Regions from separate parts of the Clostridium sp. CS1-1 genome, predicted to be linked through region 2. Evidence: riboswitches for the same ligand, from Rfam matches in the RefSeq annotation. Region 2 holds a riboswitch; each other region holds the start of a gene.
The links. A riboswitch is a leader RNA that binds a small molecule or an ion and turns the genes downstream of it on or off. The one in region 2 is predicted to bind cobalamin.
Positions count from the first base shown of each region.

Region 1: it holds a riboswitch for cobalamin, as region 2 does, so the genes downstream of both, AC0N0V_RS03110 (radical SAM protein) here and AC0N0V_RS04405 (cobyric acid synthase) in region 2, are expected to answer to the same signal.
Region 3: it holds a riboswitch for cobalamin, as region 2 does, so the genes downstream of both, AC0N0V_RS21160 (ABC transporter substrate-binding protein) here and AC0N0V_RS04405 (cobyric acid synthase) in region 2, are expected to answer to the same signal.

Region 1 is NZ_CM148680.1:696,414-702,810, forward strand. It holds rRNA gene AC0N0V_RS03095 (23S ribosomal RNA) at 1-2,760, shown strand, start outside; rRNA gene rrf (5S ribosomal RNA) at 2,816-2,932, shown strand; gene AC0N0V_RS03105 (hypothetical protein) at 3,107-3,766, opposite strand; cobalamin riboswitch at 4,137-4,308, shown strand; gene AC0N0V_RS03110 (radical SAM protein) at 4,419-5,291, shown strand; gene AC0N0V_RS03115 (hypothetical protein) at 5,461-5,706, shown strand; gene AC0N0V_RS03120 (hypothetical protein) at 5,766-6,125, shown strand; gene AC0N0V_RS03125 (ATP-binding protein) at 6,302-6,397, shown strand, end outside.
Region 2 is NZ_CM148680.1:985,782-992,178, forward strand. It holds gene AC0N0V_RS04395 (energy-coupling factor transporter transmembrane component T family protein) at 1-389, shown strand, start outside; gene AC0N0V_RS04400 (energy-coupling factor ABC transporter ATP-binding protein) at 402-1,127, shown strand; cobalamin riboswitch at 1,253-1,433, shown strand; gene AC0N0V_RS04405 (cobyric acid synthase) at 1,732-3,249, shown strand; gene cbiB (adenosylcobinamide-phosphate synthase CbiB) at 3,276-4,265, shown strand; gene AC0N0V_RS04415 (pyridoxal phosphate-dependent aminotransferase) at 4,299-5,423, shown strand; gene AC0N0V_RS04420 (energy-coupling factor ABC transporter permease) at 5,535-6,254, shown strand; gene AC0N0V_RS04425 (energy-coupling factor ABC transporter substrate-binding protein) at 6,259-6,397, shown strand, end outside.
Region 3 is NZ_CM148680.1:4,470,497-4,476,893, forward strand. It holds gene nifJ (pyruvate:ferredoxin (flavodoxin) oxidoreductase) at 1-828, opposite strand, end outside; gene AC0N0V_RS21145 (cation diffusion facilitator family transporter) at 1,150-2,058, shown strand; gene AC0N0V_RS21150 (DUF1858 domain-containing protein) at 2,109-2,300, opposite strand; gene AC0N0V_RS21155 (DUF1858 domain-containing protein) at 2,489-2,680, opposite strand; cobalamin riboswitch at 3,058-3,239, shown strand; gene AC0N0V_RS21160 (ABC transporter substrate-binding protein) at 3,352-4,293, shown strand; gene AC0N0V_RS21165 (FecCD family ABC transporter permease) at 4,316-5,362, shown strand; gene AC0N0V_RS21170 (ABC transporter ATP-binding protein) at 5,366-6,196, shown strand; gene cobU (bifunctional adenosylcobinamide kinase/adenosylcobinamide-phosphate guanylyltransferase) at 6,214-6,397, opposite strand, start outside.

The DNA of each region.
Region 1 (6,397 bases), 290 kb from region 2:
ATGTACTGTAAACTGAATTCATAGGTTTATAGAGGTATACCCGGGGAACTGAAACATCTAAGTACCCGGAGGAAGAGAAAGAAAAATCGATTTCCTAAGTAGCGGCGAGCGAAAGGGAAAGAGCCCAAACCAGGAACTTGTTCCTGGGGTTGCGGACAGATCATAAAATGCTGTGATTTCTTAATTGAAGAGAGCTGGAAGGCTCCGCCATAGAAGGTAACAGCCCTGTAGGTAAAAAGAATAACAGTCAGATCTGATCCAGAGTACCACGAGACACGTGAAACCTTGTGGGAAGCAGGGAGGACCACCTCCCAAGGCTAAATACTAACTGGTGACCGATAGTGAAGCAGTACCGTGAGGGAAAGGTGAAAAGAACCCCGGAAGGGGAGTGAAATAGAACCTGAAACCGTGTGTCCACAATCAGTCGAAGCAGTTTTACCTGCGACGACGTGCTTTTTGTAGAACGAGCCAGCGAGTTACGATGTGTAGCAAGGTTAAGTATTTAAGATACGTAGCCGAAGGGAAACCGAGTCTGAATAGGGCAAAAAGTTGCATGTCGTAGACCCGAAACCGGGTGACCTATCCATGGACAGGTTGAAGCGGAAGTAAAATTCCGTGGAGGACCGAACCACATTGGTGTTGAAAAACCATGGGATGAGCTGTGGATAGCGGAGAAATTCCAATCGAACTCGGAGATAGCTGGTTCTCCTCGAAATAGCTTTAGGGCTAGCGTTTTGAATGAGTAGTGGAGGTAGAGCACTGAATGGGCTAGGGGCTGACAACAGTTACTGAACCCTATCAAACTCCGAATGCCATATACTTGAATCAAAGCAGTCAGACTACGAATGATAAGATCCGTGGTCAAAAGGGAAACAGCCCAGACCATCAGCTAAGGTCCCAAAGTGTAAGTTAAGTGGAAAAGGATGTGGGATTTCTAAGACAACTAGGATGTTGGCTTAGAAGCAGCCACTCATTTAAAGAGTGCGTAATAGCTCACTAGTCGAGAGATCCTGCGCCGAAGATGTTCGGGGCTAAAACTTACCACCGAAGCTATGGATTCACCGTAAGGTGAGTGGTAGAGGAGCTTCCTGTATGGGTTGAAGTCGTACCGTAAGGAGCGGTGGACTGTACAGGAGTGAGTATGCTGGCATAAGTAGCGAGAAATAAGTGAGAATCTTATTGGTCGAAAACCTAAGGTTTCCTGAGGAAGGCTCGTCCGCTCAGGGTTAGTCGGGACCTAAGCCGAGGCCGAAAGGCGTAGGTGATGGACAATCGGTTGATATTCCGATACCACCAGTTTGCGTTATTACAAATGGGATGACGCAGGAGGATAAGATGTGCGCACTATTGGATGTGCGTCTAAGCACTTAGGCAGACTAGATAGGCAAATCCGTCTAGTTAATGCTGAGGTGTTACGGGGAGCCCTTTTGGGCGAAGTATCTGATTCCACGCTGCCAAGAAAAGTCTCTATGGAGTAAACTGGTGCCCGTACCGCAAACCGACACAGGTAGGTGAGGAGAGAATCCTAAGACCAGCGGAAGAATTGTTGTCAAGGAACTCGGCAAATTGACCCCGTAACTTCGGGAGAAGGGGTGCCACCGCAAGGTGGTCGCAGAGAATAGGCCCAAGCAACTGTTTAGCAAAAACACAGGTCTCTGCTAAAGCGAAAGCTGATGTATAGGGGCTGACGCCTGCCCGGTGCTGGAAGGTTAAGGGGAACACTTAGCTTCATGCGAAGGTGTGAACTTAAGCCCCAGTAAACGGCGGCCGTAACTATAACGGTCCTAAGGTAGCGAAATTCCTTGTCGGGTAAGTTCCGACCCGCACGAATGGCGTAATGACTTGGGCACTGTCTCGACAACAAATCCGGCGAAATTGTATTGCGAGTGAAGATGCTCGCTACCCGCGATTGGACGGAAAGACCCCGTAGAGCTTTACTGTAGCTTAGCATTGAGTCTCGGTATTGTCTGTACAGGATAGGTGGGAGACTGCGAAGCAGAGGCGTCAGCCTTTGTGGAGTCGTCCTTGGGATACCACCCTGACAGTACTGGGATTCTAACCGGTGGCCATGAATCTGGTCACGGGACATTGTTAGGTGGGCAGTTTGACTGGGGCGGTCGCCTCCTAAAAAGTAACGGAGGCGCCCAAAGGTTCCCTCAGAACGGTTGGAAATCGTTCGTAGAGTGCAAAGGCAGAAGGGAGCCTGACTGCGACACAAACAAGTGGAGCAGGGACGAAAGTCGGGCTTAGTGATCCGGTGGTACCTCGTGGGAGGGCCATCGCTCAACGGATAAAAGCTACCTCGGGGATAACAGGCTGATCTCCCCCAAGAGTCCACATCGACGGGGAGGTTTGGCACCTCGATGTCGGCTCGTCGCATCCTGGGGCTGAAGTAGGTCCCAAGGGTTGGGCTGTTCGCCCATTAAAGCGGCACGCGAGCTGGGTTCAGAACGTCGTGAGACAGTTCGGTCCCTATCCGTCGCGGGCGTAGGAAATTTGAGAGGAGCTGTCCTTAGTACGAGAGGACCGGGATGGACTGACCTCTGGTGCACCAGTTGTTCCGCCAGGAGCACAGCTGGGTAGCTATGTCGGGACGGGATAAACGCTGAAAGCATCTAAGCGTGAAGCCCACCTCAAGATAAGATTTCCCATAGCGTAAGCTAGTAAGACCCCTTGAAGAACACAAGGTTGATAGGTCAGAGGTGTAAGCATGGTAACATGTTCAGCTGACTGATACTAATAGGTCGAGGGCTTGACCTAATATATCACTGTGCAATTTTGAGAGAACAAAATTCTCTTAATAAATTAAATATAATCTGGTGATTATGACGTAAAGGCTACACCCGTTCCCATTCCGAACACGATGGTTAAGCTTTACAGTGCCGATGGTACTGCACGGGAGACTGTGTGGAAGAGTAGGTCGTTGCCAGGTTAAATATAAAAGACACTAAGTTTGATGCTTAGTGTCTTTTATATTTATGTCTGTAGTATTATTAAGATTAGAATTAACTTTTTAATGTAATGACTATGTTTTAATATAGTGTTGATATCATAACAATTTTTGAGGGAAGTTATTATACTTCCCTTAGTGCACATTTTAAGAAGATTATAGACCAAATCGATTATTTTTAACGTCCATATATGCTTCTTCAAAACTTTGATAAACTCTACTTGATAAATCAAAGTAATTTTCATCTATCACCTTCCTAAAAAACTGCCCCATCTGTGTTGTAGCTATTTTTCCAGTAATTAAAATAGGCATTGAAAATTTCCATGATTCAACTACCTTCTCTTTCTGCCTATGCGGGTATCTAATTATCCATCGACCTACTCGTAAAGCATGTTCATTTCCTGTCATCTTCCCTTGGTTCATCGCTTCTGCATCGTACCCCCAAAGATTTCCGAATGCAAAAGAGCAATCGGGACAATCAAGTGGTCCACCACCAAGTTCATTACCACAAGTTTTACACTTTACAATTTTCATTGCTGAATCAACGATTGTCCAGGAATGCTTATCTATTTCTTCAACTATTACTTCAGCAAGTAAATTTTCATCATCACTACCTAATAATATATTTTCTTTTTCTATTAACTCTTTCCAATCTAACAACCATAAATTTTCAATAATATTATAGCATTCTATGCAACTTATATAGTTTTGACCAACAGGTGCTCCACACATTTCACATACCTTAACCTCATTGGGTCGCTGATATATTCTTCCTCCTGATGGTCTTTTAGGAAAGTCTTTGTAAAATTCTTTCATAGGGTTCAACCTCTTTTCATCTGCAAAACTTATGACATAAGCCACTCTGTTATTATAAACTATTACGTTACGATATACTCAATACCTGCCTTCTTTCTTCATAATTATTATTTCGTAATATTGTACCTGTATATATTAAACATATATAGGTTCTCGCTTTTTAGAATCTATTACTCTTGTATAAGTATGAGATATATTGCATTAAGCCATGAAATTCTTCCTTTTGACCGCTTCTTTATCCTTTTCAAATAATTTGAGCCATCTGAATCAGTACATATAATTACTTGTGTATATGGAATAATATTCTTGTAAAATTTAACAATATTAGTTATAATAGTTTTATATAAATGACGTTCCTATATGGGAGAATAATATAAAGTATGTAAAAGGTGCCCGTAAGGGAGAATAGGGAATGAGGTAAAATCCTCAGCGGTCCCACCACTGTAAACGGTAGAGCTTTTATAATCCACTGGGTAACACTGGGAAGGAAAAAGTATCGTTAGCCCGTAAGCCAGGAGACCTGCCTTTTTCATTAATATAGCCTAGGGGTAAAAGGCTGTAGAAAGAGTGATGGTAAAATTCTTGAATACAAATATTGTATTCAAGAATTTTTTATTTTTTGTCAAATAATTTAATTAACGAGGTGGTAATTGTGAAAATAATTGAAAGACTTATAAGTCAAGATCATTCTGTAAAATACTTATTAGAGTTGAATGATGGAAATACTATTGAAACTTTATTTATGCAAGATCATGAACAAAAACTTACATACCACAGTACAGTATGCGTATCCTCTCAAGTGGGCTGCAGACAAGGGTGTTTTTTTTGTGCAACAGGGAAGCAGGGATTTGTACGAAATCTTGCGTCATTTGAAATAATTGGACAAGTAGATATTTGTATTGATTATTGTAAACAAATGAAACTGATTCCAATAGATGCGGTTGTTCTTGCGGGAATGGGTGAACCTTTTGTAAATTATGAAAATGTTAGGGAGGCGATAATTGGCATATATAATAAACACAAAATAAGTAATTTTGAAATTGCTACAGTAGGAGTAACGCCAAGAGTCTATAGACTGATTGATGATTTTAAAAATAGTCCAATTAATATAAGACTTAATGTATCTCTGCATGCGTCATCAGATGAAATACGTAAGAAGATTATGCCAATTAATCTAAAGTATGATATGAAGTCAATAATTGATGCAGCCGTTGAATATGCAGAAATATTTAAAACTAAGACAAGAATAAGGTATATGATATTTAAGGGTATAAATGATACCGATGCTGATGTAGCAAGACTAGAAGCTTTATTAAAGAGCAAACCACTAAAATTGATTATATCAGCATATAATGATAACAATATACAGGGACTAATTGCTCCTGAACAAAATGATGTAATTAATTTTTATAATAAACTTAAAGATAAAATAGATTGTGATATATTCCATAATTTTGGTGGTGATATCAAAGGAGGCTGTGGTCAGCTTAGGCAGGAAAAAGTGATAGAGCATGTATTAATATAAAAATTTAGAACTAGACATATTATAATACGATTAATAAACTTAATATAAGAAATAAATAATATCCGTATAAGTTTGCTTATATGGATATTATTTATTTCTTATTACAAATAGCAGTTTATGAAACAACATGGTAGAATGATACTTGTGTTTGATTGAATAAAAAGTGCTAATGATTAGAGTTTTTGGAGGTATCTTTATACAAGATATAGCTTCTTTGAGAAGCATGAATAAATATTCTTCTATTATTGCAAATAATGGGGTTATTGTTGAAGTTAGCCAATCTTTTGTTGATATGACTAAATATTCAATAGAGGATATGATAGATAAAAATGTTGTAGATGTATTTAGTGTATTAAGAATTGGCCCAAACACTGATTACGAGAGCTTTGATGAAAATAGTGAATATTTTTCTTAACTAAGTCTCTCGAAATCAGATTTGTTAACATTAAATTATTATAGGGAATAAAAGAAACAATGTATATCTTTTTAGAGAGAAGAAATTTTAACTTTGATGAGAAATTTCCCTTCGCCAGTAGGCTATGCTCAGATAACCATTATGGAGTTGGTATATTCAGCCTACCTGATATTACACTGCTTAAAGCTAATGAAACATTCATAAGTTTTTTTGATGAACCATACAATAGAAAGGAAAACTGCATTGGAAAGCGTGTTGATGAATTTGTAACGGGATTTAAAGGAAGCACTTCAGAAAAGATATGGAGAACTATCATCGAAACAGGGCAAACATATAACATAAATGAGTATATGTCTGATAGATTTGATAGGGGAATTACATACTGGAAGAGTACCATTACTCCCATATATGAAGATTGAAAACCACAATATTGTATTGAGATGACCACAGAGATAACTAACCAGGTTTTATATAGAAAAAAGATAGAAGAGCAGGCGGAAATTATTGAGAAGCAGAAAAGAGAACTAGAAATAGTTTTTTTAAAAATATTCTTTCAAATGCTATTAAATTCACATCAGAAGGTAAATTAATTACTATAAAAGGGGATATATGCATTAAAGTTAAGGATAACGGAATCAGTATACCTGAGGATAAAATAGGTGTTATATTTGAGAGGTTTGGACAAGTCAAT
Region 2 (6,397 bases):
TTTCAGTAAATATATTGTCATACACTACAAAATGGCATGATATTACTAAAGCACTGAAGCTTTTTTTTATACCTGATATATTCATATTAGTATTTGATATTACGATAAAGTACATTTATATTCTAGGAGAATTTTCACTAGAGATGTTTTATGCTTTAAAGCTAAGATCAGTGGGAAAAAACAGTAATAAGTACTCCTCGCTTTCTAAGATAATGGGTAATCTTTTTCTAAAGTCAAAGGAAATGGGAGATGAAATGTATTCTGCAATGGAATGTAGAGGTTTCACAGGAGAGTATAAAGCTTACTCAAAGTTTAAATTTACTTCTAAAGATTTTATATATTGTTTAGTAAATATATTAATAATAATAATGTACTTTTACTTTAATTAGGATGTGAGTGAAATGATTCAAGTTAAAGATGTTCATTTTAGATATAAAGATACAGAGGTGCTAAGAGATATTAATGTAACTATCAAAGAAGGTGAAGCAGTAGCACTAATAGGACCTAATGGTAGTGGTAAATCTACATTTCTAAAATTAATTAATGGTATAGTTTTTCCAACTAAAGGGGAATATCATTTTAATAAAGAGGAAATAAGTAGCAAGAAATTAAATGACAATAGGTTTTCTAAACTTTTTCATAAAAAAGTTGGATTTGTATTTCAAAATTCAGATGCACAGCTTTTTTCTTCTAATGTATATGAAGAAGTTGCCTTTGGATTAAGACAAATGGATATGGATGAAAGAGAAGTAGAAAGAAGAGTTTCTGATTGTTTAAGACTTTTAGATATTGAAGATCTTAAAGATAGAGAGCCTTATAATTTAAGTGGCGGAGAAAAGAAAAGAGTAGCTATTGCAAGTGTGCTTGCCATGAATCCAGAAGTTTTAGTTTTGGACGAGCCTATGAATGGAATCGATCCAAAAGGCAAAAAATTTTTAAGAGAACTATTAATTAAGTTGAATAACAGTGGAAAAACTATAATTTGCTCTACTCATGATTTTCAATATGTAGAGGATGTTTTCCAGAGAGCATTAGTTTTTTCAGAAGAGCATAATATTATAAGAGACGATGCTTATAAAACTGTAATAAATGACGATGATTTTCTAATAAAATATAATATTAAATAAGTTGGAGATATTTAGTTTGTAAGGAACTAGTTCAATGATTTGGCTTTAAAGAGTATTGATATCCATTTACATTTACATGGAAGTCATTGACATGTTTGTATAGTTGTAATAAACTTAAATAGTAGAATTAAATAATATGTTTAGGTGCCTTTTAAGAAAAAGGTGAAAAGGGAATGTGGTGAGAGTCCACAACAGCCCCCGTTACTGTATTTGAGGACGAACCTTTATTAAGCCACTCTGCTAGGAGGAAGGCGAAGGTGAGGATGAATCATAAGTCAGGAGACCTGCCTAGATGTGTTCTGTAGACTTTCGGAGGGAAGGTACTTTTAATGTGAATGCTGACCGTTTGACCGGTTTTTATAGTAGTGTTAAAAGCAGTAAACTTTCAAAGTTTACTGCTTTTATTTCGTTTACAGGCGAGTATATGTAAGTAATTTTTGAATACTTTTAACAGCCTTTAAGAATTTAAATTTTTAATTTAAAAGTTCTATGAAGGCAATTAAATGCATCATCAGGGATACTTATATATCTTCACAAAGCCTAGTTACGAAATAAGATAGATATAAAAAATTAGGGATAATAGATAAGAACGAGGGGGATATATATGGCTAAAATAATGATTCAAGGAACGGGGTCATCTGTTGGGAAAAGTATATTAGTGACTGCACTTTGCAGAATTTTTAAACAAGATGGATATTCAGTTTGCCCTTTTAAGTCACAAAATATGTCTTTAAATTCGTACATAACATTGGATGGTAAAGAGATGGGACGTGCTCAAGTACTTCAGGCTTATGCAGCTGGTCTTCAGCCAGAGGCTTATATGAATCCTATACTTTTAAAACCAACTTCTGATAAGAAATGTCAGATTATAGTTAATGGTAAGGTATATGGAAATAGCACAGCAATGGATTATCATAATATGAAGCTTGAATTTAGAGATATGCTTAAAGAGCATTTTGAAAACATGGAAGAACAGTTTGATATAGTAGTGATGGAAGGTGCCGGAAGTCCAGCGGAGATAAACCTAAGGGATAGAGATATTGTAAACATGGGAATGGCTGAACTTGTGGACGCACCTGTGCTAATTGCAGGTGATATCGATAAAGGGGGAGTTTTCGCCTCTCTTGCAGGAACTATGCTCCTTTTCACTGAAGAAGAAAGAGAAAGAGTTAAAGGTACAATAATCAATAAATTCAGAGGAGATGTAGAAATATTAAAGCCAGGACTTAATATGCTTGAGGATATTATAAAGGTGCCATGTCTTGGAGTGGTTCCTCATTTTACTTTAGCACTTGAAGACGAAGATGGTGCAGTAGAGTTTAATACAAAGGTAACAGCACCTATAGATATAGCAGTTATAAAGCTTCCGCGTATATCTAATTTTACGGATTTAGATGCTCTAAAAAGTGAAGAAGATGTTTCAGTAAGATTTATAAACTCTGTAGAAGAGTTTGGAAACCCAGATTTACTTATAATACCTGGAAGTAAAAATACCATTGAAGACTTATTAAAACTAAAAGAATGTGGACTTGAAAGCTGTATAAAGGAATATAGCAAAACAGGCTTGGTAATGGGCATTTGTGGTGGTTATCAGATACTTGGAAAAATTATAAAAGATCCATATGGTGTAGAAACAGATGTAAAAGAAGTTGAAGCTATGGGGCTTTTAGATGTAGAAACAGTTTTTGAAGAAGAAAAGATAACTACAAGAGTAAATGCAGAAACTATAGAAAACTTTGATGTTTATAAAAATGAAAGTACTATGGAGAATAGAAAGTTAAAGGCTTATGGATATGAAATCCACATGGGAATAGGTACTTATGGAGAATGTGCAAAACCTTTATTTAGGATTGTGGATAAAAGTGGAGAAAAGGTTGAACTTCTTGACGGAGCAATAAATTCAGAGGGTAACATATTAGGAACTTACATACATGGAGTTTTTGATGGAGTAGATTTTAGAGAGTTTATACTAAATAAGATTAGAGTAAAAAAGGAAATGAAAACAATACAATCAAAGACTTATGAAAGTCTTCGTGAAGCAGAATTAGATAAGCTTGCAGATATTGTTAGAGAGAGTTTAGATATGAATAAGATATATGAGATTATGGGAATTAAAAAATAGGCTGAAAAAAGATTGGGGGAAACGTTTTGATTACATCTTTTCTAATAAGTAACGTTATAGCAATAGTCATTGCAGTTATTCTTGATTGGATAATTGGAGACCCATACTGGTTCCCTCATCCTGTTATATATATAGGAAAGCTCATATCTTTCTTAGAAAAAAAGGGAAGAAAATTATGCAAGACTGATAGAGGCATTAAGGCTTTTGGAGGGCTTATAGTAATTATAGTAGCATTTGTAAGTTTTATTGTTCCGTTTATAATATTGAAGTTAACTGAGTTTAACTTTTGGATATATACTATTTTAAATGTAATAATAATGTGGACAACTATAGCAGCTAAATGTTTAGGTGGAGAAGCTAAGAAAGTTTATTATGCTTTAAAGGGTGAAGATTTAGAAGATGCAAGAGTTAAGCTTTCATATATAGTTGGAAGGGATACAAAAGAACTTAATGATAAAGAGATAATAAGAGCAGATGTAGAAACTGTAGCTGAAAATACTGCTGATGGAGTTATAGCGCCTCTTCTTTATGGGATTATTGGAGGTACACCACTAGCTATGATGTACAAGGGAATAAATACTATGGATTCAATGCTTGGATATATGAATGAGAAGTATAGGTATATAGGATTTTTTCCAGCAAAGGTAGATGATGTGTTTAATTTTATACCTGCAAGAATTACTGGTTTTCTTATATGCATAGTTGCCTTCGTAGTAAAGGGAAGTCCAATTGAGAGTTTTAAAATAATGATTAGAGATAGAAAAAATCACAAGAGCCCAAATTGCGCATACCCAGAAGGAGCAGCAGCTGGAGCGATGAGAGTGCAGCTAGGCGGTACCAATGTGTATTTTGGAGAAGTAGTTTATAAGCCTACGATTGGAGATAAGATACGAGAGCTTAACTTTGAGCACATAAATGATAGTATAAAGCTTATGTATGCAGCGGAAGTTCTTTTGATAGCTATATATTCAGCTGTAGCCTTAGTGATTAATAACTTGCAAACTAGCTGTTGTTAGAACATAAAATCAAGAATAATATTACAGGAAGTGATGACATTGAAGCATGGTGGAGATGTGTATACAGAAGGGCTTTTAAAAGGGAGAGAACTTCTAGATTTTAGTTCAAACATTAACCCCTTAGGTGTACCAGATAGTTTTAAAAATAATATAAATGAAGCAATAGATAATATGGTGAGATATCCTGATGCTAAGTATAGAGAACTTAAGAATTATTTAAAAGATTATATTGGATTCAGTGTGAGATATTTTATGACTCAAGATCAATCATCTATAGAACATAAAGGAATAGACTTTGCCAGCACTGCTATAAATGAAGGTAACATCGTACTTGGAAATGGTGCAGCTGAGATTATAGATTTAGTATTAAGTTGTTTTAAAAGAGTGTGTATTCCAGTTCCATCCTTTGTAGAGTATGAGGAGAATGCATCCAAGTGGAACTGTGAGATTGAATACTCCTACCTAAAAGAAGATATGACTTATGACTATGAAGATATAGTTTTAAAGATGAAAGAAGTAGATGCATTAATTATAGGAAATCCCAATAATCCCAATGGTATGGTAATAGATAAGAAAAAGTTTAAATCTATATTAGATTATTGCCAGGAAAATAATAAGGTAATTATTATTGATGAAGCGTTTATTGAGTTTACTGGTAAAAAAGGATTTTCATTATTAAGTGAGTTAGAAAATTACAGTTGTCTATTTATAATAAAAGCTTTAACTAAATTTTATGCTATGCCAGGAATAAGAATGGGTTACGGCATAAGCAAAAATAAGATTCTAATAGAAAAAATAGAAGGCAAACAAAATCCTTGGAATATAAATTGTTTTGCAGAAATTGCAGTAAAGTATGTTTTAAAGGATGAGGATTATATTGAAAAATCCGTAAAGTGGATTGATAAGGAACGAGAGTTTATGGTATCAGAACTTAAAAGAATAACCATTATTGAAGAGGTCTATGAAACCTATAGTAACTTTGTACTTTGTAAACTTAGAGATATGAACTGTGATGAAATTTATAGGATATGTTTAGAAAAAGGGATTGTCATGAGAAAGTGTGATAACTTTAAAGGATTAGATGAAAAGTACATAAGACTAGCAATTAAGGATAGAGACAGTAATGAAAGAGTTATAAAAGCCTTAAGTTTAATATAAAATTTTGCTTATGTAGAGTAGTGAAATTTAATCATAATGTTGTATATTGATAAAATATAAGGGTTTGTCAAATATTTATAATAAAATAAAAATGTTGACGGGGGAATAAAAATGAAGAAAAAATACAATCTGCTCATGGTACTTGCATTAGTATTGACTATCTCACCTAGTGTTTATGCAATGCATATTTCAGAGGGTTTTCTACCACCGTTATGGTGTGGTGTATATTTAGTGTTATCAGCACCTTTTGTGATAATAGGATTAAAGCACATAAAGGAGAAAACCCATAAAAATAAAGATTTAAAAATGTTATTAGGTCTTGTAGCTGCATATGTATTTGTACTATCTGCTACTAAGTTACCATCAGTTACGGGAAGTTCATCACATCCAACTGGTACTGGTTTCGGTGCAATATTATTTGGGCCTTTTGTTATGGCTGTTATATCCGTAGTTGTATTGTTATTTCAAGCTTTATTTTTAGCACATGGTGGTATAACAACATTAGGAGCAAATGTATTTTCTATGGGGATAGTTGGACCTATAGTATCTTACCTAACTTTCAAGCTTGTTAAGGAGAGAAATAAAAAATTAGCAATTTTTTTAGCAGCGATGCTTGGTGATTTAACCACCTACTTAGTTACAGCTGTACAATTGGCATTGTCCTTTCCGGCTAAAGATGGAGGCGTCTTGGCAGCCTTTATAAAGTTCATATCCATATTTGGAATAACACAGGTACCCCTTGCTATAATTGAAGGTGTCCTAACAGTTATAATATTTGGGTTTATTGAAAGTTACTCATCTAAGGAAATTAGAGAATTAAGTGAGGTGTAGTAGATTGAAGAGAAGAAATATGTGGCTTGGTGTTTTATGTGTATTTTTAATGATATCCTTATTTACAATAGGCTCCATAAGAAGTAAAAGTTTAGAAGGAACAGATGACCAAGCGCAGGCCGCTATAAGCCAGCTGCAGGAAG
Region 3 (6,397 bases), 1.6 Mb from region 2:
CATAGCAACAATTATGTATTCTGCATCACCTGCTCCATAATAGTCAAATGGATGATATACTCTTCCTGTAACTTTTTCTATTTCTCTCATGTAGTTTTCCACTACATCTGGAACAGCTTCAAAAAATCTATTTGAAGCTTCTCTTTGTTGGAAGTATATATCTGGATTTTGCGCAGTTCCTGCTACTGAAGGATGTTCTGGATTTAGTGCTCTATCCCTAAACTCCTTTATAGCTTGGTGATCTACTAGCTTTGCCAAATCTTCATATTCTATAACCTCTATTTTTTGATATTCATGTGAGGTTCTAAATCCATCAAAAAAATGTAAAAATGGCACTCTTGATTTGATAGCAGCAAGATGCGCTACAGGGGCGATATCCATAACTTCTTGCACACTTGAAGAAGCTAAAAGTGCAAATCCAGTTTGTCTAGTAGCCATTACATCTTGGTGATCTCCAAATATAGATAGTGCATGGGTAGCAATCGCACGGGCAGTTACATGGAAAACTGCTGGAAGAAGTTCCCCTGCCATCTTATACATATTAGGTATCATTAGTAACAAACCTTGAGATGCAGTGTAAGTAGTAGTTAAAGCTCCTGCTATAATAGAACCGTGAACTGCTCCAGCAGCTCCTGCTTCTGATTGTAATTCTGAAACTCTAACAGTCTGACCAAATAAATTCTTTTTGCCATGGGCAGCCCAATCATCAGCTATTTCTCCCATTGGTGTTGATGGCGTAATTGGGAATATAGCTGCAACATCTGTAAATGCATATGATGCATGTGTTGCAGCCTGATTCCCATCCATAGTTTTCATAATTTTAGCCATAAGACTAATCCTCCTAACGCTTAGTAAATTTCAGATAATAATTTTTCTCTAACTTATTATTTGAAATAGAAAAATTATCATACATACAAATTAAAAATTTTACTATTTTTATTCGCCAAATTTCTTATACCATTTTAGAACAAATATAATTAAGATTTAAGTACATACTAGTGCTGATCTATTTATTAATAAAATTCTTTATCAATTGATAATCCATATCAAGTTATGACTATTGACTTCATAAGGCTTTTGAGTTATTATATGTTTTGTAATTAATTATCAAATGATAATGTGACAATTCTTTAGGAGGAAATAATAAGTATGGGTGTGAAAACAAAAGCAGCAAGACTTTCAATCTTTTCAAATATAGCTCTTATTATTATGAAGTTATTTGTAGGTATTTTTACTGGTTCCGTAAGCATAATATCTGAAGCGATTCATTCAGCCATGGATTTAGCAGCTGCAATCGTAGCCTTCTTTTCAGTAAGAATATCTGATAAACCTGCTGATGAGAATCATCCTTATGGACATGGTAAGGTTGAAAATATATCTGGCGTTATTGAGGCATTACTTATTTTTGCAGCATCTATATGGATAATAGTAGAAGCAGTTAAAAAGATTATTCATCCCGAAGCTGTGGGTTCTGTAGGACTCGGCTTTATTGTTATGTTTATTTCTGCTGGTGTAAACACTATTGTTTCTAAAAAGTTATATAAAATTGCTAAACAAGAGGATTCAATAGCTTTGGAAGCCGATGCCCTCCATTTAAAAGCTGATGTATATACATCCCTTGGTGTTGGGACCGGTTTATTGCTAATTTGGCTTACAAAATTAAGCTTTTTAGATCCCGTAGTTGCCATATTAGTTGCCATATTTATTCTAAGGGAAGCTTTTCATCTTTTAAAAACAGCTTTTGAACCCCTAATGGATGTAAAGTTGTCTGACAATGAGATAAATATAATAACTAATACTATTTCTAAATATAAATCTCTTTACTGTGACTTTCATGATTTAAGAACAAGGAAAGCCGGGTCTTACAAATATATTGATTTACATATAGTGTTTCCGGAAAATATGACTATAAAGGCTGCTCACGATATATGTGATGAAATAGAACTTGAGCTTGAACAGTCTTTAAAAAACACTAACATTATGATACACATAGAATCCTGTACTCATCGTTGTACATGTTGTAAAGAGGGTTTAATAATACAACCAAAAAAAAGTTAAAAAAGGCTTTTGCAGAGAATCTGCAAAAGCCTTTTAAAATTCACAAATTATTATACTGAATTTAATGCTTTTAATAAGTCATCGAGTTCTAACCCATGGACCTGAGCAGCCTGCTCAAGGGTTTCCGCTTGTGAAGCTGGTCATCCAACGCATCCCATACCAAATGTCATTAAAACTTCAGCATATTTAGGATTTAATCTAACTACTTCTCCAATAGACATATCCTTATTTAGTTTCTCCATATCATGTACCTCTCTTTATTTTTTATATGATGATTATATTAATATTAGTTTCAAAATTATCTTGCCCTAAAGATAAATTATAATACTTTAAACAGGCTTATTTAAAATTACTCAAACTCCTATAAATAAAAACTCCACCTTACTAAAAGGTGGAGTTTAAACTTAATTATACTTTTATTTAGATTATATTATAGTGTATTTAAAGCTCTTAGTAAATTGTCAAGTTCCAATCCGTGAACTTGAGCTGCCTGCTCAAGTGTCTCTGCTTGAGAAGCTGGGCATCCAATACATCCCATACCAAAAGTCATTAATATTTCACCTGCTCTAGGATGTAGTCTAACTATTTCCCCAATTGTCATGTCTTTAGTTACTTTTTCCATATCATTTACCTCTCTTCATTTTATTTGTTATACTAACTTAACATATATTTTCTATTATACATTTATTATATTCTCATTTCATAATAAATTCAATATAGCACTTTAGAGTTCATTAGTTACATTATAGTTACTATGCTCTATTGCCAAGTTTAATATTACTCTCCATATATACCAAGTTTGACAAATGCTAAAAATCCACTTATAGCTTCTACTTATATACTGTATGAAATTAAACGCAAACTTATATTATTATAAATTGATGAGTATAATAAATGTAATGCTATTACACTATTATATTTACATGCTTATACATAAACCTATGGTTAAGTTAACGAATTATTGATAACTTTTTTAGTAAATGCTATAATTAATTAAAATTAAATTATTTAAGTTTAGGTACTCATAAAATATGAGTTGAAAAGGGAAACGAGTTAGAGTCTCGTGCGGTCCCGCCACTGTAATGATGAGTATATTGATATATCATGTCACTTGATATCAGGGAAGACGTCAATATGCAATGAATCAGAGCCAGGAGACCTGCCTAAGCTTTACACTTTTAAAGCTTACGTGGATAAGCTGGTGAACAAATAATATGTTTGTAAACCGTTATCTATTAGATAACGGTTTAATTTATATTTGATTTAAGACTAAAAAACTAAGGAGGAAACTAAATGCCCAAACTAAAAAAATTACTTGCACTATTATTATTCTCTATTTTTATATTGTCTTTATCTGCATGTTCTAATAATAATTCTATAGATAAAAATAATACAAATGAAACTTCACAAGGTACTTCATATCCTTTAAATTTTAAGGATTCCTATAGTAGAGATATTATAATCGATAAAGAACCTCAAAGAATAATATCCGCTGCTCCTAATATAACTGAAATAGTATATGCGCTGGGAAAAGGAGACAAATTAATTGGTAGAACTGATTTCTGTAACTTTCCAGAGGAAGCTAAAAAGGTTCAGTCTATAGGCGGAATTCAAGATGCAAGCATTGAGAAAATAGTTGAATTAAAGCCAGATATAGTTATCGCTTCGTCAATTATTACAAAAGATATTGTTCAAAAACTAGAATCATTAAATATAAAAGTTGTGGTTATAAGTAAAGATGACAGCCTTGAAGGTACTTATGATGTTATAAATCAGGTGGGAGTGGTTTTAAATGCAAATACTAAGTCAATTGAAGTAGTATCTAACATGAAAAAAAGGATTGACACAATTACTCAAAAGGTTAAAGGTGAGGACACTCCGAGTGTGTACTATGCCTTATCCTATGGCAAAGAGGGAGATTTTACTGCTGGTAGAAACACTTTTATTGGTAAGCTTATTGTTATGGCTGGTGGTAGAAATGCTGCAGATGATGCTGATGGTTGGGCTTACAGCCTTGAAAGGCTTATTGAAAAGAATCCTGATATTTTAATATGCTCAAATACAAATAATACTAAATCTGGCATAAAAAACACCAATGGTTACAAGGACTTGACTGCAGTAAAAAATGATAAAATATATGAAATTAATATGGATATCTTAAATAGACAGGGACCTAGACTTGCGGATGGTTTAGAGTCATTAGCTAAAATAATACATCCTGAGGTATTTAAGTAGTTAACCGAAAAGAGGTTTAATTATGTTTTCAATAAGTAAAAAGCATTATAAATTTAAATTTATTACTATATTTATTATACTAATTTCTTTAGTAGTTCTTTGCAGCACCTTAGGTACTGCAAATATATCGTTTTTAGAGTCCTTAAAAATTATATTAAGTCAGCTTCCACTTATAGGACATTTATTTCATATAGAAGCTTATCCATCTACTCATAACTTAATAATACTTAATATAAGATTACCTCGTATTATTCTTTCTGCTATAGTGGGAATGGGCCTATCTATAGTAGGGGCATCTTTTCAAGCAATGTTTAAGAATCCAATGGCAGACCCCTACGTTCTCGGCGTATCTTCTGGTGCAGCACTTGGTGCCGCGATAGCAATTTCGATAGGATTAGAAAACTTCTTTGGCGGGTTAGGATTAGTTACTCTTTCAGCCTTCATTGGAGCTATTCTTACAACTATTATAGTGTATAGTACTGCAAGAGTGGGAAGTAAGGTTCCAACAAATACTCTTCTTCTTGCTGGTATATCCATAAGCTTTCTTTTATCCTCAATGATATCTCTATTGATGGCATTTAATAGACAAAATGTTGAAAAGATAGTATTTTGGATTATGGGAAGTATAACTACTGCTAATTGGGAACAGGTTATTATACTGTTTCCCATTGTATTTATAGGATTTATAGTTCTATTGGCTTTTTCTAGAGATTTAAATATAATGCTTACAGGAGATGACAGCGCAAAAAGTTTAGGTATTGAAGTTGAAACCTTAAAGAGAATAATTTTAATTGTTTCTTCTGTAGTGGTAGCTGCTTGTGTTTCCGTTAGTGGTGTTATTGGCTTCGTAGGGTTAATAATTCCTCACATCATTAGAATGATGATTAGCCCTGACCATAGAATATTAATTCCGTTCTCTGCCATAGGCGGCTCCATTTTTATGATTCTTTCAGACACCCTAGCGAGAACCCTAGTATCTCCTGCTGAAATCCCTGTTGGAGCAATTACTTCATTAATTGGCGCTCCTTACTTTATGTACCTTTTAATAAAAAATAAAAAGAAGGTGTAATAGTTGAAAAGGTCTGAAGTTTACTCAATAGAAGTAAAGAACTTTCATTATAAATATGAAGACAAAACTATTCTTCAGAACATAAGCATTAACTTTGAAAAGAATAAGTTCTATAGTATAATTGGTCCAAATGGCTCAGGTAAAACAACTTTTTTAAAAAATTTATCTAAAGTTCTTGAACCTGAAAAAAATTGTATATTGATAGAAGGTATAGATATTTTAGACTTCAAAAATAAAGATTTAGCTAGAAAAATTTCTACCGTTCCTCAAAATACTATTTTAGACTTTGAATTTTCTGTTTTAGATATAGTCTTAATGGGACGTTCACCATATCTGTCTAGGTTTCAATCTGAAGGAAGTAAAGATTTAGAAATAGCTAAAAATGCTATGGAGATGACAAATACATGGCATCTAAGGGGGAAAAATATATCTTCATTAAGTGGTGGAGAACAGCAACGAGTTCTAATAGCAAGAGCTATTGCACAAGATACTAACATTTTGCTATTAGATGAACCAATCTCCCACTTAGACCTATACCACCAAGTAGAATTACTTGACACAATCAAATTATTGAATAAAAATATTACGGTTGTAGCTGTGCTTCATGATTTAAACTTAGCCGCTCAATATAGTGACCATGTAATATTGCTAAGCCAAGGCGAAATTATAGCAAATGGAACTCCCGAAGAAGTTATAAATAAAAAGAATATCAAAGATATTTATAATATGGATGTATACTTATTAAAACATCCTGAAAATAGTAGACCCCATATTATTCCTGTGAGCAAGTATTCAAAGTTGTCTCAAAATAAAAACGAGTTATACTCAACTTAATGTATAACTCGTTTCTACTATTTTAGTTTTAAAGGAAATCCACAAGCCACTAAATATGCTTCATCACTAAAGCTTCCTATATATTGATTTAAATGTCCTAAAATATCACTAAATATTCTTCCCATTCTATATTCAGGAACTAAACTCCACCCTACTTCATTTGTAACAATAATTATCTTCTTATTATTCTCCTTTGCTGCA